One region of the Blautia sp. CGZ-1-C1 genome, then DNA from elsewhere that is predicted to be linked to it. Evidence: predicted binding sites of a transcription regulator. Region 1 holds the regulator's gene; each other region holds the start of a gene.
The links. The regulator Rex, encoded in region 1, represses fermentation and respiration genes when NADH is low (regulators of the CRP and FNR family bind a similar motif). The targets are predictions, from matches to a motif close to ATTGTTAANTANTTAACAAT.
Positions count from the first base shown of each region.

Region 2: a site for Rex is predicted at 9,790-9,809, ahead of adhE (bifunctional acetaldehyde-CoA/alcohol dehydrogenase). Genes of this name have one in related genera too.
Region 3: a site for Rex is predicted at 9,419-9,438, ahead of AC058W_RS16430 (complex I 24 kDa subunit family protein). Genes of this name have one in related genera too.

Region 1 covers NZ_JBWLUT010000028.1:377-6,376, forward strand. The annotation lists gene AC058W_RS01590 (NAD(P)H-hydrate dehydratase) at 1-1,413, opposite strand, end outside; gene AC058W_RS01595 (redox-sensing transcriptional repressor Rex) at 1,624-2,271, opposite strand; partial or broken gene abc-f (ribosomal protection-like ABC-F family protein) at 2,585-4,496, shown strand; partial or broken gene AC058W_RS01605 (NADP-dependent isocitrate dehydrogenase) at 4,572-5,781, opposite strand; partial or broken gene AC058W_RS01610 (S8 family serine peptidase) at 5,932-6,000, opposite strand, start outside.
Region 2 covers NZ_JBWLUT010000044.1:5,101-18,372, forward strand. The annotation lists gene xylB (xylulokinase) at 1-815, shown strand, start outside; partial or broken gene AC058W_RS02630 (galactitol-1-phosphate 5-dehydrogenase) at 847-1,893, shown strand; gene AC058W_RS02635 (aldo/keto reductase) at 1,879-2,889, shown strand; gene AC058W_RS02640 (hypothetical protein) at 3,007-3,396, shown strand; gene bilS (flavodoxin family protein BilS) at 3,560-4,018, shown strand; gene cls (cardiolipin synthase) at 4,043-5,638, shown strand; gene AC058W_RS02655 (class II aldolase/adducin family protein) at 5,714-6,802, shown strand; gene adhE (bifunctional acetaldehyde-CoA/alcohol dehydrogenase) at 6,892-9,549, opposite strand; gene typA (translational GTPase TypA) at 10,211-12,043, opposite strand; gene AC058W_RS02670 (single-stranded DNA-binding protein) at 12,499-13,125, shown strand.
Region 3 covers NZ_JBWLUT010000179.1:22,501-35,772, reverse strand. The annotation lists partial or broken gene AC058W_RS16485 (RNA-guided endonuclease InsQ/TnpB family protein) at 1-299, shown strand, start outside; gene AC058W_RS16480 (AAA family ATPase) at 477-1,124, shown strand; gene AC058W_RS16475 (DUF234 domain-containing protein) at 1,121-1,708, shown strand; gene AC058W_RS16470 (sensor histidine kinase) at 1,811-3,130, opposite strand; gene AC058W_RS16465 (LytR/AlgR family response regulator transcription factor) at 3,132-3,848, opposite strand; gene AC058W_RS16460 (response regulator) at 4,112-4,486, shown strand; gene AC058W_RS16455 (hypothetical protein) at 4,528-6,594, shown strand; gene AC058W_RS16450 (hypothetical protein) at 6,601-6,915, shown strand; gene AC058W_RS16445 (DMT family transporter) at 7,030-7,464, shown strand; gene AC058W_RS16440 (ComEA family DNA-binding protein) at 7,561-8,391, shown strand; gene AC058W_RS16435 (response regulator transcription factor) at 8,402-9,094, shown strand; gene AC058W_RS16430 (complex I 24 kDa subunit family protein) at 9,589-10,071, shown strand; gene AC058W_RS16425 (NADH-quinone oxidoreductase subunit NuoF) at 10,068-11,945, shown strand; gene fdhF (formate dehydrogenase subunit alpha) at 11,959-13,272, shown strand, end outside.

The sequences.
Region 1 (6,000 bases):
AAGCCCATGAACATATACACCAAGGGCTGCCATCATCGCCATGGATGGCTTCCTTTCTGCTTTCAGATACATACAAAGCACACCTGCGATCACGCCGCTTAGTACATCACCACTGCCAGCTGTTGCCATTCCTGCGTTTCCGGAAATATTCAGATACCTCTCTTCTGACGCACCTGACACTACAGTACATGCATCTTTCAAAACACAGACTGCTTTTGTTTCCTTTGCATAATCAAATGCTGTCTGAACCAGACAATCCTGAATATCACCAATACTTTTTCCACACAGGCGGCTCATCTCGCCAATATGCGGCGTGACGATCACATTCTCTCCGATAAACCTCTTCCAGTCCTCATGAAGTGCCAGAAGATTCAATCCATCTGCATCCAGAACAACTGATTTTCCACACATAGCAGCTCTTGACAGAAACCACTGAGCACGCTCTCTGCTCTGTGCACTTGCTCCCAGCCCCGGTCCGATCACCAGCACATCACACCATTCCAGCATTCTCTCATTTTTACTCTCATCAAAATCACAGGTTATCATTGCCTCCGGCAGAAGTGTCTGTAATGGAACACGATTTGCCTCCACGGTCTGGATCTTCACCATGCCCGCCGAACACTTTAGTGCAGCTGCAGCACTTAAATATGCTGCACCGCACATTCCTTCAGAACCTGCAACCAAAAGTACCTTACCGAAAGTTCCCTTATTCCCATAGGGAAGTCTGTCCGGAAGCATTTTCAAGTCTTCTCCTTCCAGGTAATTCATTCGGATTTTCTTATCAGGCATTGAATAAATCCCAATATCCGCCACAATGATCTCCCCACCATACATACGCCCCGGATAGAAACACAGGCCTCTCTTTCGAAAAGCAAATGTAACCGTAAGATTGGCCCGGAAAGCGATTCCTTTCTCGAATCCTGTGTCTGCATCAATCCCGGAAGGAATATCCACCGCAACTTTAAACGCAGATGCCTGATTTAATTCGCTGATAAGTTCTCCGTATTTTCCCTCTATCGGTCTGCTGAGTCCAACTCCAAAAATGGCATCTACTATAGTAGTATATTCATTCAGAATCAGGTTATGCACCCGTGGAGTATGATAATACTCTGCTGTGCGAAGCTGACTGGAAGTTTCTTTTGTCATTTTCTCTTCGTTTCCAACAATATAATACCACGTTTTAAATCCGTGTAAATGGAGTAATCTGGCAATTGCCAGTCCGTCTCCTCCGTTATTCCCGGTTCCGCAGACCACCAGGATTTTCTCTTTATCCTTCGTATTCACCCGCTTTATGATTTCTGTAACAGTCTGTAATGCAGCACGCTCCATTAATACCAGCGAAGGAATTCCGGCTTTCTCAATCGTATTTGCATCCAGCGCCTTCATTTCTGCCGCAGTCACAACTCCTCTCATCTGTTCACCTCCCCGTATGTTCCCGTATTTCATCAAATATTTAATTTGTTCCACCACGTAATTTTATACAGAATAAATTTCTCAGCCATTCTGGCCAGACGGATATTTTAAATCCACTTTCATTTTATAGTTGTGAATAAGCCAAATCATCCTGCTAAATTCAGAAAAGCTGTGATCAGATGACCACAGCCTTGTGTTCCACATCATGTTCTACTCGCCTTCGTGCTCTTTCCTGTATTCACTCAGGTTATAGGACAGAGTCATAAGGCTCTCTGAAAGATGTACATTCTCAACCATTACATCCTCCGGAGCATCCAGATCAATGTGTGCAAAGTTCCAGATTGCCTTAATTCCATTATCAATTAAAATCTTCGCCATCTCTTTGGCTTTATTCTTCGGAAGAGTCAAAATAGCAATCTCTACCTCATTCTCCTTCAGAAACAATGGAAGATCACTTAACATCTGTATCTCGATTCCGCGCACCGCAATTCCCTCAAGTACAGGATTTACATCAAAAATACCAACCAGTTTAAAACCACGTTTTTCGAAGTCCACATAATTGGCCAGAGCCTGTCCCAGATTACCGGCACCAAGAATAATCATCGGATGTACTGTATCCAGTCCAAGGATCTTGCCGATCTCTGTGTATAAATAACGTACATTATAGCCATAACCCTGCTGACCAAAACCGCCGAAATTATTTAAGTCCTGACGAATCTGGGAAGCTGTCACATGCATCTTTTTGCTGAGATCATTGGAAGATATACGCTCAACATTCTCCTCCATCAGCTCACCGAGGTAGCGATAATAACGTGGCAGACGTTTAATCACCGCTTTTGAAATTTCTTTAGCTTCCACAAATTTTCCCTCCTTAACTTGTCTATGTCAATTATACCCAGATGTTATTTTATTGTCAAACTAATTCTGTACTTTTTCACCAACTAATTCTGCATTTTTTATCAATTTACGTCAGAAACTATCTTATAAAACGGTATTTTCTATTTTTTATCTATAACTTTCTATCATTTCCGGCAGTCTGGAACAAATTGGGATTGCACTACTAAGCAACGAATATCTTTGTAGAAATAGATAAATTCATTTAAAATACTTTCAAAAACAACTTTTTTCGATTATAATAGTACGCGGACAAATTATAAATGGAGGAATTCTTATGATTTTATCATGTCAGAATATCTGTAAATCTTTTGGCGAAAAAGTCATCCTTCAAGACGCCAGTTTCCATATAGAAGACCGTGAAAAAGCAGCTCTGATTGGCAATAATGGTGCCGGTAAAACTACCCTGCTGCGTATCATCATGCACGAGCTCTCACCTGATTCGGGAAACGTAGTCCTTGCCAAAGATAAAAATATCGGATATCTCGCCCAGTACCAGGATATCCATGGACACCACACGATTTATGAGGAGCTGATTTCTACCAAGCAGCACATCATTGATATGGAGAATCGCCTGCGTTCTCTGGAACAGGAGATGAAAACAACCACAGGTGATGCTCTGGACAGTCTGATGAATACTTATACGAGACTGAGCCACCAGTTTGAATTGGAAAACGGATACGCATACAAAAGCGAGATCATGGGCGTATTAAAAGGTCTTGGCTTTACCGAAGATGATTTCGAACGCCAGATTGAAACTCTCTCCGGAGGTCAGAAAACACGTGTTGCTCTCGGTAAACTGCTTCTCTCCAGCCCGGATATCCTTCTGCTGGATGAGCCTACCAACCACCTTGATATGGAGAGTATTTCCTGGCTGGAAACTTATCTGCTCAACTATCCGGGAGCTGTATTTATTGTATCCCATGACCGTTATTTTCTTGACAAGGTAGTCACTAAGGTAGTGGAAATTGAAGCCGGCACTATGCGTATGTACAGTGGAAATTACTCCGCCTATGCACTCAAAAAAGCACAGCTTCGTGACGCGCAGTATAAAGCTTATCTTAACCAGCAGCGTGATATCAAACATCAGGAGGCTGTTATTGCCAAACTGAAATCCTTTAACCGTGAGAAGTCAATTAAGCGCGCGGAGAGCCGTGAAAAAATGCTGGATAAGATTCAGCGTATCGATAAGCCACAGGAAATCCAGAACCAGATGCGAATCTCACTGGAACCAAGATTTATCAGCGGAAACGACGTTCTCACTGTAGAGAACCTTTCCAAATCTTTCCCAGGGCAGACACTGTTCAGCGATATCTCTTTTGAGATCAAACGTGGAGAACGTGTAGCTCTGATTGGTAATAACGGAACCGGTAAGACTACCATGTTAAAGATCATCAATGGACTGATTGATGCAGACGGCGGCAGATTCAGTCTTGGTTCTAAAGTTCAGATTGGCTATTACGATCAGGAACATCACGTACTGCATATGGAGAAAACTATCTTTGAAGAAATTTCTGATGCTTATCCTACTCTTACAGAAACAGAGATTCGAAATATGCTCGCTGCTTTCCTGTTCACAGGAGACGATGTATTTAAGCTCATCTCTGCCCTCTCCGGTGGAGAAAGAGGCCGTGTATCTCTCGCCAAGCTGATGCTTTCAGAGGCAAACTTTCTGATTCTCGATGAGCCTACCAACCATCTTGATATCGCATCCAAGGAAATCCTGGAAGAGGCATTAAACAGCTATACCGGAACCGTGTTCTATGTCTCCCACGATCGATATTTCATCAATCAGACAGCTACCAGAATTCTGGATCTGACTAACCAGGCAGTCGTAAATTATATCGGAGACTATGATTATTATCTGGAAAAGAAAGAAGAACTGACTGAAAAATATGCACCCGCTGCCGCCCAGGCAATCGCAGAAGCCAAACAGGCATCTGACAATAAACTCTCCTGGCAACAACAGAAAGAAGAACAGGCACGCCAAAAGAAAACGCGAAAATGAATTGAAAAAAGTTGAAGCCCGCATTGAAGAACTTGAAACAAGAGACAAAAAAATCGACGAAAACATGGTTCTCCCGGATATCTGCACCAACGTAGCAGAATGTGCAAAACTCAGCAAAGAGAAGGCCGCAATTACCGAAGAACTTGAGGGATTATATGAAAAATGGGAAGAACTTGCATAATGCAGGTTCCTCCCATTTTTATTATATATCTTATAAAATACGATCTATCAGTTTTGAGACATAATCATTTACAAATTATAAAATCTCATCCAGCTTTTCTCTGATTGCAAGAATAAATTCCTTACTATTCAGCGCGGTTACATTCTCAAGAGAAGTAATCAATGCAAGGTCTTTTGTCATCTTACCGCTCTCGATCGTCTCCAAAGTAGCTTTCTCAAGCTTGTCTGCGAATTCCATCAGATCTTTATTGCCGTCTAATTCGCCTCTTTTTCTCAGTGCACCAGTCCATGCAAAAATTGTTGCCACAGAGTTTGTGGAGGTCTCTTCGCCCTTCAGATGACGATAATAGTGTCTCTGTACAGTTCCGTGAGCAGCCTCATATTCATAATAACCCTGAGGGGATACCAGAACAGATGTCATCATAGCCAGCGAACCAAACGCAGAAGAAACCATATCACTCATAACATCACCATCATAGTTCTTGCACGCCCAGATAAATCCACCTTCCGCTTTCATAACGCGGGCTACAATATCATCGATCAGACTGTAGAAGTATTCAATGCCTGCTGCCTCGAATTTATCCTTGAATTCATTCTCATAGATCGTTGCAAAAATTTCTTTGAAACGTCCGTCATAAATCTTGGAAATCGTATCCTTGCCGCCAAGCCACAGATTCTGTTTCGTATCAAGCGCATAATTAAAGCAACATCTTGCAAAACTTGTGATAGAATTATCCAGATTGTGCATACCCTGAAGAACCCCCGGACCTTCATAGTGATGAATCAATTCTTTTCTCTGTTGTCCGTCAGCACCTTCAAATACCAGATAAGCATCTCCTGGTCCATCAATGTACATCTCTGTATTCTTATACACATCACCGTATGCATGACGTGCGATCGTGATCGGTTTCTTCCAGTTCTTAACACATGGCTCGATACCCTTTACAACAATCGGAGCACGAAATACGGTTCCATCAAGAATCGCACGAATCGTTCCATTCGGGCTTTTGTACATTTTCTTTAAAGGTGTACTCTTCCATTCTCGCCTTATTCGGAGTAATCGTTGCACACTTAACTGCAACGCCGTATTTCTTGGTAGCTTCTGCTGCGTCAACAGTTACCTGGTCATCAGTTTCATTTCTGTATTCCAGGCCAAGATCATAATACTCAGTATTCAAATCAATATATGGGAGAATAAGTTCATCTTTAATAATCTTCCAGAGAATTCTGGTCATCTCATCTCCATCCATTTCCACAAGTGGTGTCTGCATCTGAATTTTTTTCATGTTAGTCCTCCTCTTTGGCTTTGATAATTTTACTGTTCACTGTGTGTCCAGCACCTTTGATAATCAATTAACTATCATAATAGCCGAAATCCGACCATTCGTCAATGCTTTTGTATGGTAAAGTGGTATTTCTGCAATTGTACAATTAATTCATACTGATCGCATAAGATGTCCCAAATCCAATTCTCCCCAACCCTGCTGATTTTTAGGCAGTCCCAG
Region 2 (13,272 bases), on a different contig from region 1:
TTCCCGTAGTTGCCGGTGGACTTGATGCGGCTTGCGGAACTCTTGGTGCAGGTGTGATCCATTCCGGTGAAACACAGGAACAGGGTGGACAGGCCGGAGGAATGAGTATTTGTACAGAGGAATATAAGGCTGATCCGAGGCTGATCCTGAGCTATCATGTTGTCCCGGGCAAATGGCTTCTTCAGGGAGGAACCACCGGAGGCGGCGGTGTAATGCGCTGGTTTGAACGTGAATTTGCAGATTATGAACGGATGATGAAAGAACAGACAGGTGTCTCATCTCTGAATCAGCTCAATAAGATTGCAGAAAAAGTTGGGCCAGGCTGCGATGGAATGGTATTTCTTCCATATATGTCCGGGGAGCGTTCTCCTATCTGGAATCCATATGCAAAGGGTGTTTTCTATGGACTGGATTTTGCAAAAACAAAAGGACATATGGTCCGTGCCTGTATGGAAGGGGTGGCGCTTTCCCTGCGGCACAATCTTGAAGTGGCCAGGGAAGCAGGGGCAGAGGCAGATGTATTGAGAGCTATGGGAGGTTCTGCCAATTCCCTGCTCTGGACACAGATCAAATCCGATATTACAGGAAAACCGATCATAGTACCGGCATCTGATACGGCAACCACCCTTGGTGCGGCACTTCTGGCAGGGGTGGGAGTAGGTTTTTACAAAGATTATGAGGAAGCAGTTTCACTTACGGTCAAAGAGACCCGCCGCCATGAACCGGATCCGAAGAACAAAGCAGTTTATGACAAAACTTTTGAGACTTATATGGAACTTTATAAGTCTCTGGCACACATAATGACTGCAAAATAAAAAGCAGAATTCATGAAAGGAGAAATATATTATGAAAGCAGCAGTGGTAGTTGCAAATGAAGATGTACAGTATCAGGAAATCGAAGAACCTAAGGTGACCAAAGGAACTGTTAAGATACGTGTCAGATATTCTGGTATCTGTGGCTCAGACATTCCGCGTGTCCTGAATCATGGGGTCCATTTTTATCCAATCGTACTTGGACATGAGTTTTCCGGAGATGTAGTGGAAGTGGGGGAAGGTGTGACTAAGGTAAAAGTGGGAGACCGTGTTTCCGGTGCACCGCTTCTTCCATGTATGAAATGTGATGACTGTCAGCAGGGAAATTTCTCTCTCTGTAAGCACTACAGCTTCATAGGCTCCAGACAGCAGGGAAGTAACGCAGACTATGTGGTTGTTCCGGAGCAGAACGCTGTTCCTTTTGAAAGCAGTGTTCCATATGAGCAGGGAGCTATGTTTGAGCCTGCAACTGTTGCAATCCACGGTGTATTCCAGAATGATTACCACGGTGGCGAGTATGTCGCAATTCTTGGCGGTGGTACAGTTGGAATGTTTACCATGCAGTGGACCAAGATCTTTGGTTCCAAGAAAGTGGTAGTTTTTGATATTAGTGAGGAACGCCTTGAGCTGGCGAAACGCCTTGGTGCAGATGAAGTCATCAATACCAGAGACGAAGGATATATGGAAAAGGCTATGGCGATCACAGGCGGTAAGGGTTATGGTTTTGTCTTTGAGACCGCAGGACAGGTTCCAACCATGCATATGGCATTTGAGCTGGCTGCAAACAAAGCACATGTCTGCTTTATCGGAACCCCTCATGAGAATCTGACATTTACACCGGCACAGTGGGAAAATATGAATCGTAAAGAATTTAAACTGACCGGTTCCTGGATGTCTTACAGCGCACCTTATCCGGGACGCGAATGGGATCTGACTGCACATTATTTTGCAACAGGTCAGCTGAAATTTGATCCTGGATTTATCTACAAAAAAATTCCAATGAGTCAGGCACAGGAAGCATTCCAGTTATTTAAAACACCTGGACTTGTAAAAGGAAAAATTCTTTTGTCAAATGAGGAAGAGGTTGTTGATCCGAAAGTTGTGCCAAAGGTAACGCTTCCGTCAGGAGAAAAAGTACCTTGTATGGGTATGGGAACCTTTGGTTCTGACCGTGTAAGTGCAGAAGAAGTATCTGAGGCTGTGGCGGGTGCGATCCGCAGCGGATATCGTATGTTTGACTGTGCAGCATGCTATGGAAATGAGCATCAGATTGGTGAAGTTTTCAAGGCAGCTTTTGATGAAGGGGTAGTAGAAAGAAAAGATCTTTTCATTATGACAAAGGTATGGAATGACATGCATAGAAAGGTAGAAGAAGCCTGCACCAGAAGCATTCAGGATCTTCAGTGTGACTATGTGGATCTGTATTTTATCCACTGGCCATTCCCGAACTACCATGCACCATTCTGTGATGTAGATTCCAGAAATCCGGAATCCAGACCTTTCAGTGTGGAGGAATTTATGGATACCTATCGTCAGTGTGAGAAACTGGTAGAAAAAGGTAAGATCCGCTATATCGGTATTTCCAATATGACTATTCCGAAACTGGAAGCAGTTCTTCCGTTAATGAAGATCAAACCGGCGGCATGTGAACTGGAGCTGCATCCATGTTTCCAGCAGCAGGAACAGTATGATTATCTGATTGCTCATAACATCCAGCCGGTAGGATATATGCCCCTTGGTTCTCCAAGAAGACCGGAAAGAGATATCTGCCCGGAGGATGTGGCTGATATGCAGACCCCAGAAATGCAGGAGATTGCCAAAGCGCATGGAGTACATCCGGCATTGATTGCCCTGAAATGGGCCCATCAGAGAGGGGAAATCTCCATTCCATTTTCTGTACATAACTATGTAAGTAACCTGAAATGTGTAACAGAAGATCCCCTGACTGATGAAGAAATGGCCAAGATCGCTACCCTGGAAAAAGGAAACCGACTTGTCAAAGGTCAGGTGTTCCTGTGGGAAGGCGCAAAGGACTGGCATGACCTGTGGGATGAAGATGGGGTTATTGTAAAATAAAGCGAGAAAAAGCATCTGTTAAAGCAGGTGCTTTTTGTTTTCAATATTTTATTGAGAAAAGCCTGAGAAAAGTTTAAAATAGGAGATAATAAAAAATAAACGAAAGGAGTTTTTATCATGAATAAACGAACAGAGAGAATGAGCCGGAGTGCAGCTGAGAGAATTAACCGCAAAGATACAATGATCAGACAGAATAATGCAGAACTTGAGGAGCTGAGGAGTCAGTATGAGAATCTGGATATCTGTGAGGAGGATAAGCAGGTGATTGATGATTATATTGCCTGCAAAGATGCCAGAGCTGACAGGATGGCAGAGAAGCTCTATGAAAAGGGAAGAAAAGATGTAAAGAGATGTATCCGTATTCGAAAACTGATCCGCAGATGCATAATTCTGTCTGCCATTGTTACAGTGGTACTGGTCCAGTATAATAAGAATGAGAAGCTGAGAGAAAGTATGGAAGAGCTGCTGAAAATGTTCCGGGATGGAGTGTCTGGTGAAGAGTTATAACTGATATAAATAACGTAGATAAAAATGTACTCTCGGAATCTTTTTACAGAAGCAAACACAAGGAAGACTCTGAGAGTGCATAAAATAAAAAAGGAGCAGGACAGCATGGGAGAACAAAGATATTCAATTTTATACAGTAGTAAAACAGGGAACACAAAGAAGCTTGCAGAGAAGATCAGGGAAGGTACTGCCTGAGGAAAACTGCGATTATTTTGGGACAGAAGGAGCGAAGGCTCTCACATCCGACATATTATACATTGGATTTTGGACAGACATAGGGAATGCAGATCCTGCAACACTTGAACTGTTAAAGAGTCTGAAAAACAAGAAAATCTTTCTGTTTGGAACAGCAGGCTTCGGAGGCAGTGAAGCCTATTTTCAGCAGGTTCTCGGGAAAGTTAAGGAATCTGTGGATGAGAGTAATACAGTGATGGGAGAATTTATGTGTCAGGGGAAAATGCCCCAGTCAGTCAGGGACAGATACGTAATGATGAAGGAGAAGCCGAATCATGCACCGAACCTGGATGAACTGATCGAGAATTTTGACAGGGCTTTGTCCCACCCCGACAATGAGGATCTGGACAGGCTTGGCAGAATAATCAGGAAAGATTTTTCTAAATAATTGGCAGAGGGGGAGAGAAAGAACATGAAACAGGATACTCTGGAAGGCAGGGCGAAAACGAAAAATGGTGTAAAACGATTATGTTTTTCCGCGGTATGTATTTTGTTGGAAGCAGCTTTTATCATTGTTATGATTACAAAGCTGAATCAATATGCGGAGATTATCAATCTGATGACAAGGCTTCTTGCAGGTGTACTGGTTCTTAAGTTGTATGCGTCAGACCAGACTTCATCTATGAAGATGCCATGGGTTATTTTGATCCTTGTATTCCCTATTATGGGAGTGGGATTATATTTACTGATCGGTCTTAACGGCGGTACCCTCAAAATGAGAGAGCGCTATGCCCAGATTGACAGGGAACTTCTGCCGTTGCTTCCCAATGACAGTGAGTGCAGGGAAACGCTTGGCAGAAAGATTCCGAAGGCAGGCAATATCGCTGATTATATACAGAGAAATGCCTCCTATCCGGTTTATCAGAATACGGACGTTATTTATTATGATGAGGCAGTTAAAGGACTGGAGGCTCAGCTGGAAGATCTGGCAAAGGCAGAGAAATTTATTTTTATGGAATACCATGCCATCGAGGATGCACAGGCCTGGCATAAAATCCAGAGTGTTCTGGAGGACCGCGTAAAGGCGGGAGTGGATGTCAGGGTATTTTATGATGATATGGGTTCCATTGGATTTATCAACACAGATTTTATCAAGAAGATGGAAAAGGTTGGAATCCACTGCAGAGTATTCAACCCCTTTACTCCGGGTCTGAATGTGTTTCTGAATAACAGGGATCACCGCAAGATTACAGTGATTGATGGAAAAGTAGGATTTACCGGAGGGTACAACCTTGCTAATGAGTATTTTAATTTCACACATCCTTATGGACAGTGGAAGGATACAGGCATCCGTCTGGAAGGCGAGGCTGTCCGTTCTTTGACAGTGACATTCCTGGAGATGTGGAATGCTGTCAGCGACAAAGATAAAAATGACAGTGATTTTAACAAATTTCTGCTCAGTACAGATTATCAGGCAAAGCAGACGGGCTTTATCCAGCCCTATGCAGACAGCCCTATGGATAATGAGCAGGTAGGCGAAGAAGTGTATATCAGTATGGCGAACAAAGCGGAAAAATACTGCTGGTTTATGACTCCATATCTGATCATCACAGATGAAATGACACATGCCCTGTGCCTGGCTGCTAAGCGAGGGGTAGATGTGAGGATCATTACACCTGGTATTCCGGATAAAAAAATGATCTATAATATTACCCGTTCCTTCTACCATGGACTGGTGAAACATGGGGTGCGTATCTACGAGTGGACGCCTGGCTTCTGTCATGCAAAGATGAGTGTGGCAGATGACTGTATGGCAACCTGCGGAACCATAAACCTGGATTACAGAAGTCTGTATCATCATTTTGAGAATGGATGCTTTATGGCGGACTGTCAGGCAGTTCTGGATATCCGAAATGATCTTGCAGCAACAATGGATGAATGCCGTGAAGTGACAGAACAGTACAGTACCGGACGAAGTGCATATCTGCGACTGGGACAGCTGTTTATGAGATTATTTTGCGGGATTATTATAACGTTACTGTTTACTCCGTTCACAGCAACATTATAACACTTGGAAAAAAGTAGGATATCGTGTACAATAGGAAAGAGCAAAACTATTATAAATATGGGAGGAATTTTAATTATGGATCTTTCAACCTTAGTAAAAATGTCAAATACTTATGGAAGCAACCCTGCTTATGTTCTTGCAGGCGGTGGTAATACTTCAGTAAAAGACGACACCACACTGTATGTAAAAGGCTCTGGTACACAGCTTGCTACAATCAAGGCAGAGGAATTTGTGGAAATGAGCAGAGCACGTTTGAATGAAATCATGAAAACAGATTATCCTGAAGATGATGTCAAACGTGAATCACTGTATCTTGCAGATGTTATGGCAGCAGTAACAGATGCTGATAAAACCAAACGTCCAAGTGTGGAAGCGCTGCTTCATAATTTATTTGCCTATACTTATGTACTGCATGTTCATCCTACACTTGTCAATGGACTGACCTGCGGAAAAGGGGCAAAGGAACTCAGCGAAGAGCTTCTTGGAAAAGATGTACTCTGGATCGATATCTGCAAACCAGGTTATACACTTGCGCGTATCTGTTATGAGAAAATGAATGCTTATAAAGAAGAATCCGGAAAAGATGTTCAGGTTCTTCTGCTCCAGAATCACGGAATTTTCGTTGCAGCAAATACTGTAGAGGAAATTGGAGTGTTATTTGACGATGTGATCAGTAAATTAGAGAAACAGGTAAATAGAACTGCTGATGTCAGTGATGCTGTTACACCTGAAAAAGAGCAGGCAGCAGAGAGGCTTTCCCGGTTACTGGGACATGCGGTAGAAGTTGTACCTGTAGCGGAAGCTGATAACTTTGTAAAAGATAAAGCAGCGGCTGCACCCCTTCTGAAACCGTTTACACCGGATCACATTGTATACTGCGGACCATATCCGTTATTTGTAGAAAATATTGATCAGGCAAAAGCAGCGCTGGATGAATTTATGGCAGAGAATGACAAAGAGCCAAGACTGATCCTGGTACAGGGAGTCGGTGCCTTTATTATGGAAGATGATAAGGGAAAAGCTGCAAAAGCACAGCTTCTTGTAAAAGATGCGATCAAGCTTGCAGTATATTCAGAAAGCTTTGGCGGACCGCTTCACATGACAGATGATATTACATACTTTATCACACATTGGGAAGCAGAAGCATCCCGCAGTAAGAAATAATATAATAAGGGGCTGTCTTTTTTTGACAGCCCCATTTTGTTGATTTAAACACTATATTTTTAAAGGAAAAGGTTTATTTTCAGCAAATTTTATTTTGCTTCTTTTTTCTCTTTGGCTTTCCCGGATTCAGGAATATTTCCCTCACCATAGTAAGCTTTCAGATAGATTTCTTTCAGCTCAGACATTAATGGATATCTCGGGTTGGCACCGGTACACTGGTCGTTGAATGCCTGTTCGGTCATTTCGTCCAGAGTTTCAAGGAAGTACTTCTCGTCTACGCCGTATTCTTTGATCGTATGTTTGATCTCAATAGTATCCATCAGTTCCTGCAGTTTCTGGAGAAGTTTCTCAAATACTTCGCTGTCGTTCTTGCCTGTCAGACCTACAGAACGGCCAATCTCAGCGTAACGTGCAAGTGTGTGCGGATACTGATACTGTGGGAAAGTACCCATTTTAGCCGGAACTTCGGCTGCATTATAGCGCAGAACATGAAGCAGAACCAGAGCATTTGCGATACCATGTGGAATGTGATGGAAAGCTCCCAGCTTATGAGCAAGAGAGTGGTTTACGCCAAGGAAAGCATTTGCGAAAGCCATACCAGCCATGCAGGAAGCATTTGCCATATGCTGTCTTGCTTCTACATCAGAACCATCTTTGTATGCACGTGGCAGATAGTTAAATACCAGTTTAATCGCATTTAATGCAAGACCATCTGTATAATCAGACGCCATCATGGAAGCATAGGCTTCAAGTGCATGAGTCATAACGTCGATACCGGAAGCACAGGTCAGTCCCTTAGGTGCGCTCATCATATTATCTGTATCAACAATAGCCATATCAGGCATTAATTCATAATCTGCCAGAGGCCATTTGATACCTGTAGTCTTATCAGTAATGATAGCAAACGGTGTTACCTCGGAACCTGTACCGGAAGATGTCGGAACAGCTATAAAGTAAGCTTTCTTACCCATATGCGGGAATGTGAAGATTCTCTTACGGATATCCATAAAGTCCATAGCCATATCATCAAAGTTGGCGTCCGGATTTTCATAGAGAACCCACATGATCTTGCCGGCATCCATTGCGGAACCACCGCCCATTGCGATAATGCAGTCAGGCTCGAACATTCTCATTGCTGCAGCACCGGCTCTTGCAGAAGCGAGAGATGGATCTGGTTCTACATCATAGAAGCAGGTATGTACGATTCCCATCTGATCTAATTTATCTTCGATTTTCTTAGTATATCCATTCTTATAAAGGAAAGAGTCTGTTACGATAAAGCAGCGTTTCTTGTGCATAACAGTGCCAAGCTCATCCAGAGCAACCGGCAGGCAGCCTTTTTTGAAATAAACTTTTTCCGGTGTTCTAATCCAGAGCATATTTTCTCTCCTTTCAGCAACGGTCTTGATGTTGATAAGATGTTTCACACCTACGTTCTCAGATACGGAGTTGCCACCCCAGGAACCGCAGCCCAGAGTCAGGGACGGAACAAGTTTGAAGTTGTAAAGGTCGCCGATGCCGCCCTGAGAAGATGGAGTATTGATGAGGATACGGCAGGTCTTCATGGCTGCTGCATGTTTTTCCATCTTTTCCTTCTCTCTTGTGTCAATGTAGAGAGCGGAGGTATGTCCATAACCGCCGTCAGCTACAAGCTGTTCAGCTTTGGCAATCGCTTCGTCAAAGGTTTTGGCCTTGTACATGGCAAGTACAGGTGAAAGCTTCTCATGTGCGAATTCTTCGCTGATGTCTACAGATTCAACTTCACCGATCAGGATTTTTGTCTCAGGAGGAACTGCAACACCGGCCATCTCAGCGATAGTGGCAGCTTTCTGACCTACGATCTTTGCATTCAATGCGCCATTGATAAGGATAGTTTTTCTTACTTTCTCTAATTCATCCGGTTTCAGGAAGTAACATCCTCTGTAAAGGAATTCTTCTTTTACTTTCTTATAAATGCTTTCAAGAACAGTTACAGACTGTTCAGAAGCACAGATCATACCATTGTCAAATGTTTTGGAATGGATGATGGAGTTAACTGCCAGACGGATATCTGCACTGTCATCGATGATAACAGGAGTATTTCCGGGACCTACACCTAAAGCAGGTTTTCCGGAAGAATAGGCAGCTTTAACCATTCCGGGACCACCTGTAGCAAGGATGATGTCTGCTTCGCGCATAACCTGATTTGTCAGATCAAGACTTGGAACATCGATCCATCCGATGATTCCCTCCGGTGCACCGGCTTCTACAGCTGCTTCCAGAACAACCTTTGCTGCATCAATGGTACATTTCTTTGCGCGGGGATGCGGACTGATGATGATTGCATTACGTGTTTTCAGCGCGATCAGAGTTTTGAAGATTGCAGTAGATGTCGGGTTAGTTGTAGGAATAACTGCAGCGATCAGACCGATCGGTTCAGCTATTTTCTTAATACCGTAAGCAGTGTCTTCTTCAATCACACCGCAGGTTCTGGTATTCTTATATGCGTTGTATACATACTCGGCTGCGTAATGGTTCTTGATAACCTTATCTTCTACAATACCCATTCCTGTTTCTTCAACAGCATCTTTAGCAAGCGGGATACGTGCTTTGTCAGCAGCAGTAGCGGCAGCTTTAAAAATCTTATCTACCTGCTCCTGGGTAAATGCTGCGAAAATCTTCTGTGCCTCTTTCATGGCTGCAATCTTTGCGGTAAGGGCTTCAGGGGTGTCGATGATGGTTGGGATAGTGTTCTCTTTTTTTGCCATATGGGAATCCTCCTGTTTGTGTTTTCGTTAAAAGTATTTACCGTGACCTGTTATGGTTTTATTATACAAATAAACTGATTATTCGGTCAACAGTAATATTAATATAAGCGTAGCGAAATATTATGGTGAAAATTGTGAATAATCACGTAAATAATGTGAATAAAATATCAATTGTCAGAATATATAAGAAAAATTTAACAATATATTTTCTGTTGGCAACTGAGAGAAAGTTAAAAAAATAACGTTAATAAATTAACAACCTCGATGATGCTATTATATGACTTTGTTAATCATTTGTCAATCACAAAACATACAAAAAGTTAACGAATACTAACTCAAAATTTCGTGAAAATATAACAATATAATTTGTAGAAGGATTTATGTTTTTAACCGAATCAAGTAAGCCCCCTGCGGAGGTTGCGAAGAGCAATAAGCAGTGGTTGGGGACTTACTTGTATCAGGAGGGGTACAAGCCCCTCCTGATAAACTGCGAAGCAGTTATTCGGTTATGAGCAAGTAGCGAAAGCGGATTGCGAATATCCGATTGACTATGTTTGCAGGAGATTAAGAGTTACTGTGAACGGAGTGAACAGTAATGATTAAGAAAAACTAAGCCCCGCAAAATCTGCGGGGCTTAGTTTTTCTTAAGTTTCTATTTGTTTCAGGCTTTTCTGAAAGCTGCTCTCTTACGTTCTCTGGAATCCAGAAGTCTCTTACGGATACGGAGAGATACCGGTGTAACCTCCAGCAGTTCATCCTGATCGATAAAGTCGATCGCCTGTTCCAGACTCAGAACTCTGGGCGGAGTTAATTTCAGCGCATCATCAGCAGAAGAAGAACGTGTATTAGTCAGATGTTTAGTCTTGCATACATTCAACTCAATATCCTCAGCCTTACCATTCTGACCGATAACCATACCACTGTAAACCTTAGCACCAGGTCCGATAAACAGAGTACCACGCTCCTGAGCTGCGAACAGGCCATAAGTAACAGCCTCACCAGCCTCAAATGCGATCAGAGATCCCTGTTTTCTGTACTGGAAATCTCCCTTATAAGGTGCATAGCCGTCAAACATAGTATTAATGATACCAGTACCCTTTGTGGAAGTAAGGAACTCACCACGGAATCCGATCAGTCCACGGGAAGGGATGTGGAATTCCAGACGTACAGTGCCGTCGCTGGCAGTACTCATACCCTGCAGTTCACCTTTACGTTCGCTCAGCTTCTGGATTACAGTACCGGAAAATTCTTCTGGAACATCTACATAAGCAATTTCCATAGGCTCAAGCTTCTTGCCACGTTCGTCTGTTTTATACAGAACTTCCGGTTTACTTACTGCGAATTCATAACCTTCACGTCTCATGTTTTCAATCAGGACAGACAGATGAAGTTCTCCACGTCCGGAAACTTTAAAGGCTTCTGTTGTTTCAGTGTCTTCTACACGAAGGCTGACATCTGTGTTGAGCTCACGGTAGAGACGGTCACGCAGATGACGGGAGGTAATGTATTTACCTTCCTGACCGGCCAGCGGACTGTCATTTACGATGAAGTTCATGGCAATAGTAGGCTCGGAAATCTTCTGGAAAGGAATAGCTTCCGGATTATCCCCTGCGCAGAGAGTATCACCGATATGGATATCTGCGATACCGGAAATAGCAACGATAGCACCGATAGTGGCCTCTTTTACTTCAACTTTGTTCAGACCGTCAAACTCGTAGAGCTTGCTGATCTTAACTTTCTTACGTTTGTCCAGATCATGATGGTTTAACAGAGTCAGTTCCTGGTTAACAGCGATTGTACCGTTTTCAACTTTACCAACACCGATACGTCCAACGTATTCGTTGTAATCAATCGTGCTGATCAGAACCTGAGTATCTGCCTCCGGATCTCCTTCCGGAGCCGGGATATATTTCAGGATTGCTTCAAATAACGGAGCCATATCCTTAGGCGTGTCGTTTAAGTCGATCACAGCATGTCCTGCTTTGGCAGAAGCATACAGGAACGGACAGTCAAGCTGTTCATCAGAAGCACCAAGATCCATAAGAAGTTCCAGAACCTCATCTACAACTTCATCCGGACGGGCTTCCGGACGGTCGATCTTGTTGATACATACGATTACATGAAGGTCAAGTTCCAGTGCTTTCTTAAGAACGAATTTTGTCTGAGGCATAGCACCTTCGAAAGCATCAACGAGAAGAATAACACCGTCTACCATCTTAAGTACACGTTCTACCTCGCCGCCGAAATCAGCATGTCCTGGTGTGTCAATGATGTTGATTTTTGTATTTTTGTAATGAACAGCTGTGTTCTTGGATAAAATAGTGATACCACGTTCACGCTCGATATCATTGGAGTCCATGACACGTTCCTGAACTTCCTGATTCTCACGGAATACACCGCTCTGTTTCAGAAGCTGGTCAACCAGAGTAGTTTTACCATGGTCAACGTGTGCGATAATGGCTACGTTACGGACATCTTCACGTTTTGTTCTCATAAAATGATTTCCTTTCCTATTTGAATATGAATTAAATTAATGATTTATTCGGTTACTGTTCACACGCTACTATTCCGCGAGGTGTTTTGGCATGAATATGCCAAAATCCCGAGACATACGGCGCGGATTTATGCGATTAGCATAAATCCTGTGCATCGCGAAGCGTGTTACTGAGAACGGAGTGAACAGTAACTTTATTCTTCCTATTATATATGTGTTTTTTCTTTAATAAGTTACCCGAAGTTTCAGTTTACCACATTTTCGCCAGATTACAAGGTGTTGAAATAAATTTTTTTATTTTTATAAATTCCGGTTCTAAATCTGAAAGCCTGTACATAACTATATAAAGAACAATACAAGGTACACTAGAGCATCGGGAAATGTTTACTGTCTATTGCGTATCAGTAACAAAAAAATTTCACCGGGAGTGCTCTACGAGGAAGGAGAACCACATTATGGCAGATAAAATTATTGAAAACAATCAGGTATCTATGATGGGAAAAATTGCAGCAGGATTTACGTTCAGTCATCAGGTCTTCGGGGAAGGCTTCTATATGACAGAACTGCTGGTTAAGAGACTAAGTGATTCGGAAGACAGAATTCCGGTTATGGTTTCTGAACGTCTGGTGGACGTAACACAGGACTACATAGGAGAATATGTAGAGATTCATGGACAGTTCCGCTCTTATAACCGGCACGAAGAAAAACATAACCGACTGGTGCTTTCTGTGTTTACCAGAGAACTGAAATTTGTGGAAGAAGAGGATGACACGGTTCCTGTAAACCAGATTTTTCTGGATGGATTTATCTGTAAACCGCCGGTATACAGAAAGACTCCGCTTGGAAGAGAAATCGCAGATGTACTTCTGGCAGTAAACCGTCCTTATGGAAAATCAGACTACATACCATGTATCTGCTGGGGAAGAAATGCCCGCTATGCATCAGCCTTTGAAGTAGGTGGCCATGTCCTGATCTGGGGCCGCATTCAGAGCAGGGAATATATGAAGCGGATCGGGGAGAATGAAACAGAGAAGAGAGTTGCGTATGAAGTTTCTGTAAGTAAGCTGGAATATATGGAGTAGGCCTTTTACACGTTATTAAGAAGTTATGGCTCACAAGCTATTATTCTGCAAAGCGTGTTACTGGGCACGGAGTGGACAGTAACGTGAAAAGGAATGTCCGCATTAATTACTTGCAATTCTTCATAAACTGCGGTAATATAAGCGTAT
Region 3 (13,272 bases), on a different contig from region 1:
TTGAAGATCTGAATGTCAGCGGAATAATGAAAAACAGACATTTATCCAAAGCAGTTCAGGCACAGGAATTTTTTGGGTTTAGAAAACAGCTTGAATATAGGTGCAGCGATAAAGGGAACCAGCTTATTGTGGTCGATCGGTTTTATCCATCCTCAAAGCTTTGCAGCTGTTGTGGAAACATCAAAAAAGATCTGAAGTTATCTGACAGAGTTTATAGATGTGCGTGTGGGAATATGATTGACAGGGATTTCCAGGCATCTATAAATCTCAAGACTTATGGAGAAAAATTTGCAGGCTGACACTGAAATGTTAATGCAAATATGTACGGATACGTTAGTCTGGAATTTACGCCTATGGAGAGTACAGGAACTTGTGAGTAGATTGATATTTATATCATCAAAAGCATACTCGTTGAAGTAGGAATGGAACATAGAAGTTTATAACTTTTTATAAGTTTTCAGTAACGGAGGCTGCATATGTTTTATGGGAGAGAAACTGAGAGAAAAAAATTGTGTACCATGTTCCGCTCAGACGGTCAAATGATTTCTCTGATTTATGGCAGACGGCGAATTGGAAAAAGTGAACTTATTAAGCAGGTACTAAAAGAAACAGATATAAAAAGCATTTATTATGAATGTAAACAAACTACAGAACAGAATAATGTAGAAAGTTTAGCTGAACTTATAGGCGAAATATTTGACTTTCCCAAACCTGCATTTGAAAATATGGAAGCTCTGTTGCGATTTTTGTTTAAAAAATCAGAAAAAGAACCGATGATTTTTGTTTTGGATGAATATCCATATTTAAGGGAAAATTCAAAGGGACTTGACAGCGTTTTGCAATCTGTCATAGATCATTACAAAGATACTTCTAATATGAAACTTATTGTCTGTGGTTCTTATGTGGATACGATGAAAGCTCTTTTGGAAAAACAAAATCCGCTATATGGAAGAATTGATCTTACGATTAATCTGAAGCCAATGGACTATTATGAATCAGCAATGTTTTATTCTGGGTTTTCAGAAGAAGATAAAGTAAGATTGTATAGTGTGTTTGGTGGAATTCCGTATTATAACCGGCTGATTGATGCAAAAAAAGTGTACGGGAGAATATCATTGAATTGATTGCTTCATCCGGGGCACGTCTGGAAAATGAGGTATCTATGTACCTGAACTCAGAAATTTCAAAAATTACAAATGCAAATGAAGTCTTTGAAGCACTTGCAAAAGGATTTAGCAGATATAAAGATATCCTTGACCAGTCGAATGTCTCAAGCGGACCTGCGTTAGTAGATATTCTTGATAAGCTGATGCGCATGGATGTTGTTGCAAAAGAAGCTCCGATTAACGATGAAAACAACAGAAAAAAATCGGGATATTTTATTTCAGATAATCTGTCTTTGTTCTATTATAAATATATTTTCAGAAATATGTCGCGAATGAATATTATGGATCCGGATATTTTTTATGATAGATATATTGCAGATGATTTTGAAACAAAATATATACCAAAGTGCTTTGAGAGGATTTGCAAACAATATCTGATCAGAAAAGAACCTATAACAGAGAGTATTGTCCAAAATGAAATCCGTCAGGTAAAACAAACCGGACTGGAATGTTATCGATATGGATTTTTTTCAAGATCAGGATTTACCTGTGAAGAAGGAACAAACCGTATATTGATTGAATTAAGGGAATTGTATAAATAAAAGGCTGATTCCAGTGCCCGTATGGATAGTATAAGTAAATACAGGTCATCTGCTGTCGGAGCAGAAAAAAATGCAAAGTAGTGCTGAGTAAAGATAATAAAATCAAATACTCAGCATAATTTTTGCAGAGAAAATCCCGTTTTCATAGGTGAAACTGCATGCACCGCCGTTTTTGTCGGTAATGTGGCGGACGGATTCGATTCCTATGCCGTTTCCTGAGCGTTTGGAGGATTGGAAAATATTGTTTTTTTGCTGTATTTTGCCATCGAAGGTGTTCTCCACATGAATCAGAAGGAGATGATTATGGTGGGGGTAAACTTCCACATTAATCTTTCTGCGGGCAGGCTCTGTTTTCGCACTTGCCTGGATGGCATTTTCCAGCAGATTGGAAAACACAAGGCACAGATTAATCTCATCTATGGAAAGATCAGCAGGCAGAGAAACCAGTGCATGAAAAGGAATGTTTTCTCTTTCTGCAAGGGTGGAATAATATCCGAAAACACTGTCAACAGCCTGATTTTCACAGAAATGCAGGTTATAGTCAGAGATTTTTCCGGTTGCAGCGGAGAGATATTTTTTGATCTTTTCCATGTCACCCTGTTCTGCCAGAGAGGATAACTGCACAAAGTGATGCCGGATATCGTGACGCGCCTGTCTGGCTTCTTCAATAGCCATGCAGAGATTCTCGTATCTTTCCTGCTGAAGAGTAAGAAAATGGTTCTCCTGCTGAAGTCTGGCATTTTTGTTCAGACTGACTGCCATCATAAGAAACATGACATAAAACAGAAGCAGGATTATGAGCAGTACAAGACTTAAAACAATATAGCACTGCAGGACCCGTCCGGTATATAAAGTACCGCGGTATTTAGGAATCATAAAAAGATTCACTCCGATGAAGATTACCGGAAGAATCCAGAATACGTACCAGGTCTGGGCAAAGTTCTCGTCTGTGATCATTGTCTGTACACAGTGGCGGGCAGGATACCAGGCTGCCAGAACAAAAAGCAGACAGATCACGTTATAGAAAATCCCGGCACCGGTGTGAAACCACAGTTCATTTTCTGTAATATGCAGGTCTGCGGTCATAAGTGCATTAACTGCCCGGGACAAACTTTTGACACATGTAAAAACTGCGAAGACTGCAAGAAAAATACTGACAGATTTCCAGACAGAGATTTTCAGTGTTTTGTGATAAATGAGCATAATCACAGGCAGCAGAGGAAACAGGAACCATCTGGTGGGAATTTGCAGGGCACAGCAAACCGCTCCTCCCAAAATACAGATTCCCAGAAGAAGAGGAAGAAGCCATGCTGTCAGCTTAAGCGGTGTCTGTCTCAGATAGCTCTTTACAGGCAGATATGCCAGCAGTATACCGGGAATGATTACGGAAAGTTCAAGTACAGGGCGAAGTATGTCAGTCATTTCAGGACCTCCTTTGGAACAGAAATTCCATAAATGTCTGTCTGGCGTTTTTGAGAAGCTTCCTGCTTACCGGGATATTACTTCCGTTATCAAGGCGAAAGCCTGTTCCGTCAAAATCAACGGCATGTTCCAGATTGATCACAACGCCCCGGTTACACTGATAGAAACGTGAGTCCATTTTCAGGGAGGTTATGAAGGAGTCAAAGGACTGACGGGTGACCAGTTCCCTTTCACCGGCAGTGTGGATGTGGATCATATGGGAAAAATGCTCTGCGTAGATTATTTTCCGGAAGGGAATCTGAATATTACTGCCGTTTACCTTTACATCTATGTATTTCCCGGAATCCGGGATGCGGGAAAGGATTTCGTCTGTCAGTGCGGAAATATCATTTTCACTGTAGGGCTTTACAAGATAGTGGAGAGCCCGGACCTGAAATCCCTCTAATGCATGGTCAGTGGAAGTTGTTGTAAAGATCAGCAGACAGTCAGTATCTGATCTGCGAAGTTCTTTTGCTGTATCAATCCCGTTAGAACCAGTCATATAAATATCCAGAAACACTACCGTGAAAGGACATTCCTTCGCTGCAGTGAGAAAAGTTTCTCCATTTTCATATTCAAATATATCTACGTGGACATTGCGCCTGGAAAATTGAGATTCCAGTCTGTTGCGAAGCAGTGTCCGTTCTTCTGAAATATCATCAACAATTGCAATTCTCATAGTAAATCTTCCTTTATTTATAAAATGATGTTAGGGTCAAAAGGCATTTTGCCCCTAACTTGATATCTACGAATTGCTTCGCTGCAAAGCAGCTCCCGCAATTTTCATAAAATTCTGCTATAAGTATATCACAAAACAATACCATAGATTTACAATTCGTGTCATTTTCTGTCGTTTCGTGACAGAATTATTGAAAAAATTTCTGACTTTTTTATAATGAGGATAACAAATGGGAGTACATCAAATGGAAGAGGAGGGATGTCGTGTATTGTATTGCCATATTGACTGATCAGGAACAGGAAGGACAGAACTGTGCGGAATATATCAGGAATTACTGTACAGAAAAGAAAGTTTTTCCATTGATTGAAATCTATCAGAATCAGGAACATTTTTTTGGGCGGATACGAAAAACAGTACCGGCAGTGGTGTTTCTTGCATTGCCAGGTGTGTCCGGGCTGAATGCGGCAGAACATCTCCGTTCCCTGTATCCGAAATGTGGGATTATCTGGTGCAGTGATCTTGATTTTTCGCTTCATGCGTTCAGGATGCGGATAGAATATTTTTTTATGAAACCTGTGGAAGAGCAGAAAATAAAAGAAGGACTCTCCATCTGGTTTGAATGCAGAAATGTAATATGACAAAAACACTCAGGAGGAAAACAATTATGAAGAAAACAATTATGAAGAAAAGAGCTTTAATTCTTACAATAATCGCTTTTATAGCAACTACAACATCTGAACCGTCAATAAATATGGTACGTGCAGAGGAAACACAGGTAGAAGAAACACAGACAGAGGAAAATGCAGGTCAGACATCAGAACTGCCTATAAAGACACTTACACCGAAGGTTATCGACGAGAATCCTTATATGGCAGCAAGTGATTCCAATATTCATCATGACTGCTATAATACAGATTCAACAGATGAGGTATTGCCTGTTGATATTTATTCTGAGATCAATGTTTCTTATGAAAAAGTTAATCCCAATGCTTCGCCGGCAGTCTTTTTTGATTCCTATGGACATTCTGTGGTTCCTCTTCTGGGTGGCCTGGCGATCCGTGATATTAATGCAGATGAGGCACAGACCCTGGGCTATTTTTCACCAAAACAGCATGACAATGGAAGCTATCTGATACAGAGTTCATATTCTTTTGTAGATGAGAGCAATCGCATTGTGTGTCCGACGAACGATAATCGGGTACTTATGCTTAAGGCTACAGATGAGGAGGGAAATGTACTTCCGGAATTTGAGAAGGTTCTGGATATCGACATTAAAGCGGCAGCAGAGGCAGCACTTGGAAAAACACTGGATCAGAATCTGTTATCTGTAGTTTTTGATTATGAGGGAAATCTCTGGTTTGCAACAGGAGGCTTCCGCATTTATCCCGACAGAAAACAGCAGGGAACCTTTGGCTATGTTTCACGTGCAGCTATCGATAAGATCCTGAATGGAGAAGATGTGGATCTGTCAGATGCAGTGTTTGTATATGAACTGGAACCGGGAGAGGGTGCAGAGAATGGTATTGCGGCATCTAAGGAGGGTGCGGTCATTCTGACAAATCTGAAGTGTTATCTGCTCCAGGCGGATAATGGTGTGAAAAAAGTCTGGGAAACTTCCTATAAAAGTGTGGGTGCCAAGGAAAGCAAAGAAGGCGATGAGACGACAGGCGGCGGTCTTGCATGGGGAGGTGGATGTTCCCCGTCTCTGACCAAAGATCTGGTTATGTTTACAGATAATCAGGATCCGGTAAATCTTATTGCGGTAGATATGAAAACAGGAGAACAGGTTGCGAGTATGCCTGTTATAGATGAGCTTCCGGAAGGTACACAGGTGTCTGTGGAAAATTCTGCAATTGTATATGATGATGGAGAGGGAACAGTAAGCACGATCGTATGTAACTGGTTTGGTGCAGGAAGTGCGAAGCTTGGAGAAGCAGATAATGATTCCTCAATACAAAGCTATGAGAATATTTATGATGTGGGCTGGCTGAGACAGGGCAATAAAATGATCGCGCCGGGTATAGAACGTGTGGATACAGTTAAGACGGAGAACGGATATGAGATGAAGAGTATCTGGTGCAGAAGTGATCTGTCTGACACTTCCATGATGAAGCTGTCCACTGCAACAGGGTATATTTACGGATATGTTCAGGATATGGAAACCGGTATGTGGCAGTATATCATGCTTGATTTTGAGACAGGCGAGACTGTGTTTACCATGGATATTTCTGACAAGCCGGGATATAACAACATGGCTATCGGTATGTATGCGGGAAACAGCGGAAATGCGCTCTATTGTCCGACCGGCTATCTGGAACTTCTGAGACTTCAGGACCGGTTTGTATATCTGCCGGAAATGCCTTACCGCAAGGTGGATCTGGATCAGGCAATGCGCAATGTGTTAAGCCAGGAGAAATTTGCAGCAGACGGTGGCCAGGGAGATGTGGAAGGATGGCTGAACACGATCACAGTTGAAAATGTACATCCGAATACGACCGTTGCAATACGTATGAAAGGAATCTCAGGGGAAACAGGTTCTTTGAAGCTGTATGCATATGGTACAGATGGTACCTTGAAGGAAGTTCCGACAGAAAAATGGCATATCCAGACAGAAGATGGTGAAACACCGGATACGCTGACAGAAGATGTACTGTATGAGGTACACATGACTGTGGAAGATGGCGGCGATTTTGACCTCAGTGAAACGGAAAAAGAAATTAAGATGTCCGCTGTTCTGGGTGCCTGATCAGATTTGAATAACTGCGCGTCGCATTCTCGTTACTTTAGTGATGAGTTAGACATTTACACAAAATGCAAAAATGCCACAGGTTATGAGATCCTACTTGGAAACAAATACAAGACCTCCGCAGGAGAGAAATATCCTGTTAAGAAATACGTGAAACGTACAGAAGACAAAAATACCGTAACTGTAACCTTTACAAACGTAAAGAAAGGCACCTGGTATGTGACAGTACGTTCCTGGAATAAGACTTCCAAGGATAAATCCAGAGTTTACAGTCCATACTCCACAATGAAGAAATTTACTGTATGTTTTTTTCGTAACTGAATAGACTAATACTAAAGAAAACAAGAGGTACTGCTAAACAGCGGTGCCTCTTTTCGACATAAGAATGATTACCGGAGTAAGCAGAATGATCATATTATTCAGGAGGGCAGATTTATGTGGGGATTTATAGTGGCATTGATTTCAGGGGCGCTGATGAGTATTCAGGGTGTTTTTAACACGGAGGTGACAAAGCAGACCAGTCTTTGGGTATCAACCGGCTGGGTGCAGCTGTCGGCTTTTGCAGTCTGTGTTTTTGCCTGGCTTTTTACAGGCCGGGAAAGTGTGGCTGCACTCTGGCAGGTGGACAATAAATATACACTCCTTGGTGGTGTGATCGGAGCGTTTATTACAATTACAGTAATCCAGAGCATGGGAGCTCTTGGACCGGCAAAGGCAGCAATGCTGATCGTTATTTCTCAGCTGGCAGTTGCCTATGTAATTGAATTGGCCGGGCTGTTTGGGGTAGATAAAGAACCATTTGAATGGCGCAAAATCCTTGGATTGCTGATCGCGATTTCCGGAATTGTTATATTTAAGTGGCAAAAATAAGAGTTTACTATTGTAAAATCATTAAGATTTCGTTACAATAAGGGTGGCATTATGGACAGGGGGACTCTTACTCTGAGAAATAAGAGGAGGACCCTTATGATAAAAATAAAAAACAGATGTTGTTATGCTGTGATGCTGATATTGTGCGGAACTTTGTTTCTTACAGGACTGACAGGATGTAAGAGCAGAGAGGCACAGTTTCTGATAGATGGATTGCAGGAAGCAAAGGCAGAGGTGGATGCGGAGTCATCAGAAGAGAAAACATCAGGACAGAAGTCGAAGAAAGATACAGATGAGAAGAAAGCTGATACAGAAGACCGACAGAATGATGATGGCAGTTCTGCAGAGTCCCGGAAAAAACAGGCAGAATCAGGTGGTTCAGATGCAGGTAATGGGACGGAGATAAAATCAACTGGGGAAACACAGCCTGAGATGATCTATGTAGATGTGTGCGGAGCAGTTGCAAATCCGGGAGTCTTTCAGCTGGCAGCCGGAAGCCGGGTGTTTCAGGCTATTGAGGCAGCCGGAGGATATCTTCCTGAGGCAGTGCAGAATTGTGTAAACCGTGCAGGAGTTCTGACAGATGGACAGCAGCTTTATATTCTTACACAGGAAGAGATGGAGCAGCAGGGGTTGGATCCGGCAGAGATGGCCGGAGCATCAGATGGACAGATGAACGGAAGTGCCGGGACAGGACAGAACACAGGGATAGCCGCTCAGGCTCAGCAGGATAACAGGATCAACATAAATACAGCAGATGAAACCCAGCTTACCACACTGACAGGAATCGGTGCGACACGTGCGCAGGCGATTATTGCCTACCGGCAGGAGAACGGGCCGTTTGCTGCGATAGAAGAGATTATGAATGTACAGGGTATCAAAGAAGGTACTTTTGCAAAGATAAAAGATGAGATAGTAGTAGGATAAGGAGAACCGAATGAGCAGGAAAGTTTTGGTAGTAGATGATGAGAAGCTGATTGTAAAAGGAATCCGTTTCAGTCTTGAGCAGGATGGTATGGAAGTGGACTGCGCTTACGATGGAGAAGAAGCAGTAGAGAAAGCAAAAGATAAAAAATACGATATTATCCTTCTGGATCTGATGCTGCCAAAGATGGACGGACTGGAAGTGTGTCAGCAGATTCGCGAATTTTCCAACGTACCAATCGTGATGCTGACAGCTAAGGGCGAAGATATGGACAAGATTCTTGGCCTGGAATATGGCGCTGATGATTATATCACCAAGCCATTTAACATCCTGGAGGTGAAAGCGCGTATCAAAGCAATCATGCGACGTGCAGGAAGTGACCATGAGGAGAAGGAAAAAGCCAAGAGTATCGAGGTGGGCGATCTTCGTATGGACTGCGAAGGAAGACGTGTGTTTATCGCAGGCAGAGAGATCAATCTGACAGCGAAGGAATTCGACGTACTGGAACTTCTCGTGTTTAACCCGAATAAAGTTTACAGCCGTGAGAACCTGCTGAATATTGTATGGGGATACGAATATCCGGGTGATGTGCGTACAGTGGATGTACATATCCGCCGCCTCCGCGAGAAGATTGAAACCAATCCGAGTGAGCCGAAATACGTGCACACCAAATGGGGCGTGGGATATTATTTCCAGGCACAATAAGATTTAACCGAATCAAGTAAGTTCCTTTCTTCAATTGCAAATATCCGATTGACAAGGAAAAATTTTAAAGATGAAATTGTAATGCAGTTGTGAAGATTGGAAATAGCTGTAATATAACAGAAAACAAAGAAGCTGATATTTCATAAATCATATGGTTATGAAATATCAGCTTTTTTGTATCAGTATCATTGTATCAGTATCATAGGAAATTACTCAGTAATATTTCTATGATATAAAAATCCTCCAGACAGGATCGAGAATATCTTGTCAACTTGATGTGGTGTTTAGTTTTGTTTTGTCTTATTTAGTGTGTAATTTTATTAATTTGATAAAAATTAAACAAACAAAAGCAACATTTATAGAGAAAAATGATATAAAATTAGAAAATTTCTATAAATCAGGTTGTTAAAATGACGAAAAAGGGTTATAATTATCGTTACAATATGTAAAGAGTGCAATAAAAAGAGAAAAAGAAGGTATAAGGAGGGTGCGAAATGCTAGATCAATCATTTTATCAGAAAGCGGACGAGATTATTGCTTTCTATGGTAAAAAGCCGGCATCACTGATTCCGATCATGCAGGATATTCAGGGCGTGTACAGATATCTGCCGGGAGAACTGCTGACCTATGTGGCTGATCAGATCGGAGTAACAGAAGCGAAAGCATTCAGTGTTGCAACATTCTATGAGAACTTTTCATTCGAGGCAAAAGGTAAATATGTGATCAAGGTCTGTGACGGAACAGCCTGTCATGTAAGAAAATCCATTCCGGTTCTGGAAGAACTGTATAAGAAACTTGGTCTGTCCAAGACAAAAAAGACGACAGACGATATGATGTTTACAGTGGAAACAGTTTCCTGTCTTGGTGCATGCGGACTTGCGCCGACAATGATGGTCAATGATGATGTTCATCCGAGAATGACACCGGAGAAAGCAGATGAGCTGATTGATAAACTGAGAGGGGGCGAACAGGGATGATCCAGAATAAAGAAGCATTGGACCAGGTCAGAGAAGAAGCCATAAAGGTGCTGGATTCTTATGACTGTCGTATTCTCGTCTGTTCAGGTACCGGATGTGTAGCGACCGGTTCCCAGAAGATTTATGAGAAATTCCTGGAGATCGCCAAGGATGCCCCGGGAGTAAGTATTGAATTTGGACCTCATGACAAAGATGCACACGTAGGTGTGAAGAAAACCGGATGTCAGGGTGTCTGTGAACTTGGACCGCTGGTTCGTATCCAGAAGGGTGACGACGTAATCCAGTATACAAAGGTTCAGATCGAAGACTGCCAGGAGATTTTTGAAAAGAGCGTTCAGGGAAATGAGACAATCGAGAGACTGCTTTATCAGAAAGGCGGTAAGGTAAGCCGCGGACCACAGGATATCCCGTTTATCGCAAAACAGACACGAATCGTTCTGAAAAACTGTGGCAAATTTGATGCGGAATCTCTGCAGGAATACATAGCAAGCGGTGGTTTCCAGGCGCTGGAGAAAGCGATGTTTGAGATGGATCCGGATCTGGTTATCGATCAGGTTGATAAATCCGGTATCCGCGGACGTGGAGGCGGTGGCTTCCCGGCTGGTAAGAAATGGATTCAGGTAGCCCGTCAGGCTGATCCTGTTCATTATGTAGTATGTAATGGTGATGAGGGTGACCCGGGAGCATTTATGGATGGCTCCGTAATGGAAGGTGATCCGTATCGTCTGATCGAAGGTATGATGCTTGCAGCTTACGCAGTAAGAGCACAGCATGGATATATTTATGTACGTGCAGAATATCCGCAGTCTGTAGCACGTCTGAAACATGCAATTGCAGTTCTGGAGGAGAACGGACTTCTGGGAGACAATATTCTCGGAACAGGATTCTCTTTCCATATGCATATCAACCGTGGTGCAGGTGCTTTCGTATGTGGTGAAGGCTCTGCCCTTACTGCTTCTATCGAGGGAAGCAGAGGTATGCCTCGTGTAAAACCGCCTCGTACAGTAGAGCAGGGACTTTGGGCGAAACCTACAGTCCTTAATAACGTAGAAACTTATGCAAATATTCCGGAAATCATTCTCAAAGGTGCTGACTGGTACAGAAGTATCGGTACAGAGGGTTCACCTGGAACAAAGACTTTCTCATTGACCGGTTCTATCGAAAATACAGGTCTGATCGAAGTTCCGATGGGAACAACTTTAAGAGAGATTATTTTCGATATCGGTGGAGGACTGAAATCCGGCGCTGCATTCAAGGCTGTTCAGATTGGTGGTCCGTCCGGCGGATGTCTGACAGAAGAACATCTGGATGTACCGCTTGACTTTGACTCTGTCAAGAAATACGGAGCGATCGTTGGTTCCGGTGGTCTGGTAGTTATGGACGAACATACCTGTATGGTAGAGGTTGCACGATTCTTCATGGGCTTTACTCAGAGAGAATCCTGCGGTAAATGCGGACCTTGCCGTATCGGTACGAAACGTATGCTTGAGATTCTTGAGAAGATCGTAGATGGTAAAGGTGAGATGGAAGATCTGGAGAAACTGGAACATCTTGGAAACTTTATCAAAGACCGTTCACTTTGCGGACTTGGTAAGAGTGCACCGCTTCCGGTACTTTCCACTTTAAAGAACTTCCGTGATGAATATGTAGAACATATCGTAGATAAGAAGTGCGCAGCTCATGTATGTAAGGCAATGCGTTCTTATGTGATCGATCCTGAAAAATGTAAAGGATGTACCAAGTGTGCAAGAAACTGCCCGGTTGGTGCTATCACAGGAAATAAGAAAGAGCCTCACAGCATTGATACCTCCAAGTGTATTAAGTGCGGAACATGTCTGGAAAATTGTGTATTCGGTGCAATTTCTGTGAATTAAGGAGGGTGAAAAGATGATTCATTTGACAATAGATGGAATTCCTGCAGAGGTAGAGAAAGGTACGACTATTCTGCAGGCTGCCAGACAGATCGGAGTGGAGATTCCTACACTCTGCTATCTGGAGAATGTATTGCCGGATGGTTCCTGCCGTTTATGCGTGGTAGAAGTAACAAACAATGGCAGAACCAAATTTGATACGGCATGTACACTTCGCTGTTCAGAAGGAGACGAAGTACAGACAATGTCCGAGAAGGTAGTTGCATATCGTAAAGATACACTTGACCTCCTTCTTTCCGACCATCGTGTACATTGCTTCTCATGCGAGGCAAACGGTGACTGTAAATTACAGGATTACTGTTTTGAATATGGTGTAACTGAGACAAGCTATCCTGGTGAAATGAAGGATATGCCGATTGATGATACAAACAAATTTTTTACCTATGATCCAAGCCTGTGTATTCTCTGCCACCGCTGCGTGAATACCTGTAAAGAAATCGTAGGAAGAGGTGCGATCGATACCATGGATCGTGGTTTCAACTCCGTAATCGGTGCACATTATAAACATAAATGGAATGAAGGTATCTGTGAATCCTGTGGTAACTGTGTTCAGGCCTGTCCGACAGGTGCGTTAACCATGAAGCGCAGAAAGAAATATCGTCCATACCAGATTGACAAGAAGGTTCTGACTACCTGTCCACATTGTGCAACAGGCTGCCAGTATTATCTCCTCATAAAAGACGGAAAGATTGTGGATACAGAGGCTGCAAACGGACCATCCAACAAAGGTCTGCTCTGCGTTAAAGGCCGCAGCGGAAGCTTCGATTTCGTACAGTCTCCGGAGCGTATCAAATATCCGTTAATTAAGAATAAAGAGACAGGTGAATTTGAACGTGCAACATGGGATGAAGCACTTGATCTTGTAGCTTCCAAGTTTATGGAAATCAAGAAGAAATATGGCTCTGATTCCCTTGCAGGTTTTGCATGCTCCAGATCACCCAATGAAGATATTTACATGGTACAGAAGATGGTTCGCTGCTGCTTCGGCACCAACAATACAGACAACTGTGCACGTGTATGTCATTCCGCATCTGTATCAGGTCTTGCAATGACTCTTGGCTCAGGCGCCATGACAAACCCTATCGAAGATATCACAAAGAATGCAGATCTGATCATGCTGGTTGGTTCCAATCCTGAGGAAGCACATCCTGTAGTCGGCATGCAGATCCGTCAGGCCATCAAGAGAGGCTGCAAGCTGATCGTAGTTGACCCTCGTGATATTGGTCTGGCTAAGAAAGCAGATATCCATCTGAAACTGAAACCAGGTACA